Regions from separate parts of the Leifsonella bigeumensis genome, predicted to be linked through region 1. Evidence: predicted binding sites of a transcription regulator. Region 1 holds the regulator's gene; the other holds the start of a gene.
What was found. Region 1 encodes HrcA, which represses chaperone genes, less so after heat shock. Its sites were predicted from a motif close to TTNGCACTCGNNNNNNNCGAGTGCNAA; they were not measured.
Positions count from the first base shown of each region.

Region 2: groES (co-chaperone GroES) is a predicted target of HrcA. The motif match lies at 1,012-1,038, and genes of this name have one in related genera.

Region 1 covers NZ_BAABAE010000003.1:774,323-776,522, reverse strand. The annotation lists gene dnaJ (molecular chaperone DnaJ) at 1-325, opposite strand, end outside; gene hrcA (heat-inducible transcriptional repressor HrcA) at 343-1,365, opposite strand; gene ABD678_RS08805 (DUF4870 domain-containing protein) at 1,570-1,980, shown strand; gene ABD678_RS08800 (DUF4870 domain-containing protein) at 2,055-2,200, shown strand, end outside.
Region 2 covers NZ_BAABAE010000002.1:52,288-54,487, forward strand. The annotation lists gene ABD678_RS03220 (class I SAM-dependent methyltransferase) at 1-899, opposite strand, end outside; gene groES (co-chaperone GroES) at 1,124-1,420, shown strand; gene rarD (EamA family transporter RarD) at 1,530-2,200, shown strand, end outside.

The DNA.
Region 1 (2,200 bases):
TGCGAAGCAGGGCATCCTGCCCTCGCTCCTTGCGGGACCGGGGACCGCTCGTGCGCTGGGCGGCGCCGAAGAAGGTCTCGAAGATGTCGCCGAAGCCGCCGAAACCCGCGCCGAAGCCGCCCTGCCCTCCGAGGTCGTACTGCTCCCGCTGCTGCGGGTCGGAGAGCACGTCATAGGCGTGCGTGACGAGCTTGAACTTCTCCTGCGCCTCAGCGCCGGGGTTCACATCCGGATGCAGCTCCCTGGCCAGTCGCCGGTACGCCTTCTTGATGTCCTCGGGCGTCGCCGTCCGCTCGACCCCGAGTACTTCGTAGTGGTCTGCCACTCAATTTCCCTTGCGTATCATTCCTCGCCGAGCAGGCGGGAGAGGTAGCGGGCGACGGCGCGCACCGCTGCCATGTTGTTCGGGTAATCCATCCTCGTCGGGCCGAGCACGCCGACGCGCGCGAACTCGCCGCCCGTCGAGGTGTAGCCGCTCGCCAGGACCGAGGTCTCGCCGAGCCCGAAGGCCGCGTTCTCGATCCCGATCCTCGTGGCGAGCCCGTGCTGGTCCGGCTCCATCTCGGCGAAGAGCCTGAGCAGGGTCACCTGCTCCTCGATCGCCTCGAGTACCGGGTAGATGCTCCCGCCGAAGTCCTCCGCGGTGAGTGCGAGGTTCGCCGCCCCCGCCATGAGCAGTTTCTCGCCACGGGTGGCGGCGACCTGCTCCCCCAGGCTTTCGACGATCTCCGCGACGAAGGCGCGCCGTACGGGCTGGAACGAGTCGACGATCCCCTGAAGCGCCACGGCGGCATCCGCCATGCCGAGACCGCCGAGCATCCCGTTGAGCTTGGCCCTCACCTCGCCGAGGAACGCCTCGTCGAGGGGCGCCTCGACATCGATGTGGCGCTGCTCGACCCGACCGGTGTCGGTGATGAGCACGATCATGAGCCGGAGGGTGCTGAGCGGCACGAGCTCGATGTGTCGGATGCGCGAGCGCCCGAGCGACGGATACTGCACGAGCGCGACCTGGTGGGTGAGCTGCGAGAGCAGGCGCACGGTGCGGGTGAGAACCTCGTCGAGATCGCTCGCATGGCCGAGGAAGGTCTCGATCGCCTGGCGCTGTGCCGTGGTGAGCGGCCGGAGGTCGGCGAGCTGGTCGACGAAGACGCGGTAGCCCTTGTCGGTGGGAATGCGCCCGGATGAGGTGTGCGGGGCGGTGATGAGCTCCTCCTCCTCCAGGAGCGCCATGTCGTTGCGGATGGTCGCCGCTGAGACGCCGAAGGCGTGGCGTTCGACGATCGACTTGGAGCCCACCGGTTCGCGCGAGGCCACATAGTCCTGGACGATGACGCGAAGCACGTCGAGACTGCGATCGGTAGCCATTTCCACGTCCTTCCCGGCTCTGGCACTCAAGTGCTCCGACTGCCAATGGTATCGCGACATACCACAAAGCAGGCGTTGCACCCACGGGGCAGGGGCAGTACCTTATGGGTGAGCTTGTGCCCTACCCTCCCATGAGGGGCATGCCAAGGCCGGCCCAGTCCGCACCGTCAGGCATCGGACTCGAACACCTGAAAGGCAAAGTTAATGACTGATCAAACTCCACCGGCCGCAGCGCCGCAGCCGGCGGCACCGTTGACGGCTGCCGAGGACAAGCAGTGGGCGATGTTCGCGCACTTCGGCGGAATCCTCTGGATCCTGCCGTCGCTCATCATCTTCCTCGTGTTCAAGGACCGCGGCACGCTCACCAAGCAGGAGAGCAAGGAAGCCCTCAACTGGCAGATCACCTTCCTGATCATCTACATCGCGTGGGCGATCATCAGCGCGATCCTGACCTCGGTCTTCATCGTCAGCGGGCTGTGGGGCATCCTCTGGATCTTCACCCTCATCGGATGGCTCATCTACCTCGCCAACGTCGCGTTCTCGATCATGGGCGGCATCAAGGTCAATGGTGGCGGCAGCTACCGCTACCCGGTCAACTTCCGGTTCATCAAGTAGTTTCATCAAGTAACTGCGAAGAGTTTTCTGGGAGAGCCGGGCCAGGTGCCCGGCTCTCCTGCTTTAATGGGAGCATGTCAGATTCCATGCCGACCCCTCCCAACCCCTACCAGGCCGCGCAGCCACTCAGCCCGGCCGACGAGAAGCTCTGGGCGATCCTCGTGCACCTCGGCGGGATCTTCTTCAACTTCCTGCCCGCGCTCATCGGCTACCTCATCCT
Region 2 (2,200 bases), on a different contig from region 1:
AGCATCGTCGCCCCGATACTGCGCGCCAGGTCGCCGATGAGGCGGGCACGGATGACCGCGCCATCCGGTTCGTAGACGTACGCGCCCGGCGGGCCCACCTCCACATCGGGGCTGTCCTCCGCGGCGGTGAGCTCCGCGCTGCCGCCGGCGGCGATGACGGTCGCAGCCCTGCGGATGCCGGGCCGGGCGACCGCGCCGAACCAGAGCGCCAGCTCGACGACCTCGCCGCCCACCGAGACCCACTGCGCCTCCGCCTCCTCGGGGATGAGATCGCGGTCGATGCCGGGGCCGAGCTTGATGCCCGTGGGCAGCCGCCGGGCGAGATCGAATGCGAAGTCGAGCGACGGCGACCAGTCGGCGGGGTTCTTCAGCCTCGTGGTCCCATGCCGCCGTGCCGGGTCGAGCCACACGCCGTCGATGCCGTCGAGCGGGTGGTCCTCCACGGAGGCGTTGACGACCTCGGCGTTCGACCACGGCGCGAGATTGTAGGCGGCGATCGCGGCGGTCACCTCATCGCGTTCCACGGCGGTGACCCCGAGGTCGAGGGCGGCCATGGCGAGGGCGTCGCCCCCGATGCCGCAGCCGAGGTCGGCGATCCGGCCGAGCCCCGCGCCGCGGAACCGCTGGGCGTGCAGGGCGGCCACCGGGAGTCTCGTCGCCTGCTCGAGCCCAGCCTCGGTGAAGAGCATCCGGTCGGCGAAGTCGGAGAACTTGTCCCTGGCGCGACGGCGCAGCTTCGACTGGCTGAGCACCGCAGCGACGAGGGTGGGCGGATGACCCGCCGCGCGCAGCGCACCCACCGTGCGCACGACATCCGCCGCCGAGTCGTAGGGCGGTAGCTCATCGAGCAGGCGCAGCCCCTCGGCCGAGAGCAACTCGACGAGCTCGCTCTTCTCCATCGCCCCATTCTTGTCCCAAATGAAGGCACTCGGGGCCGACGAGCACGAGTCCATGGGCAACTTTCGCCCATCCGGTCGGGAATGCCTTCATTTGGGACAGGAGGCAGCTGGATTGGCACTCACGTTGCGAGAGTGCCAACCAGACGAGTACAGTTGATCTGGCACACTCGCAGTGAGAGTGCTAACCCCACGAATTTCGAAGTGTAAGAAAGAAGAGGTCAACCGTGTCGGTGTCCATCAAGCCGCTCGAGGATCGCATTGTCATCAAGCAGGTCGACGCCGAGCAGGTCACTGCGTCCGGCCTCGTCATCCCGGACACCGCGAAGGAGAAGCCCCAGGAGGGCGAAGTCGTCGCAGTCGGTCCAGGTCGCATCGACGACAACGGCAACCGCGTCCCGCTCGACATCGCGGTCGGTGACAAGGTCATCTACTCCAAGTACGGCGGCACAGAGGTCAAGTTCGGCGGAGACGACCTGCTCGTCCTCTCGGCCCGCGACGTGCTCGCGGTCGTCGTTCGCTGACGAACGCCTCACCAACGCTCGAGCCTCAACAGCTCCCAGTCGAAAAGCCCGCCCGGTGTGAACCGGCGGGCTTTTCGCGTTGAACCCTCACATGCGAGATGATCAGCGGATGCAGGTGAACCAGTCCACGAGGGATCCAGCGGGCTCGACGCGTTCCGGTACGCTCTTCGCGTTCGCCGCGTACGGGCTCTGGGGCTTCATGCCCATCTACTTCCTCGTCCTGGCGCCCGCGGGCCCGTTCGAGATCGTCGCGTGGCGAGTGTTGTTCTCCGTCATCTTCTGCGCGCTCATCATCCTGATGCTGCGGCGGTGGGGAACCGTCCGCAGGCTCCTTCGCGACCGCCGGACCATGCTGACCCTCGGCCTGGCCGGTGTGCTCGTCTTCCTCAACTGGCAGGTGTACGTCATCGCTGTCGTGTCCGGGCGCGTGAATGAGGCAGCACTCGGATACTTCATCAACCCGATCGTCACGATCCTCATCGGCGTCATCGTGCTGCGCGAAAAGCTGCGGCCAGTGCAATGGATGGCGGTCGCCGTCAGTGCCATCGCGGTCATCGTGCTCGCCGTCAACTACGGCGCCTTCCCCTGGATCTCGCTCGCGCTGGCCTTCTCCTTCGGTCTGTACGGCCTGGTCAAGAAGCGGGTGGGCCCCCGGGTGGACGCCCTGACCGGCCTCGCCGTCGAAACCGCCTGGCTCACCCCGATCGCCATCGTGCAACTGGTCTTCGTGGGTGCGACGACCGGGGTCGTGTTCGGGACCGCGGGGGTTGCCAACACGGT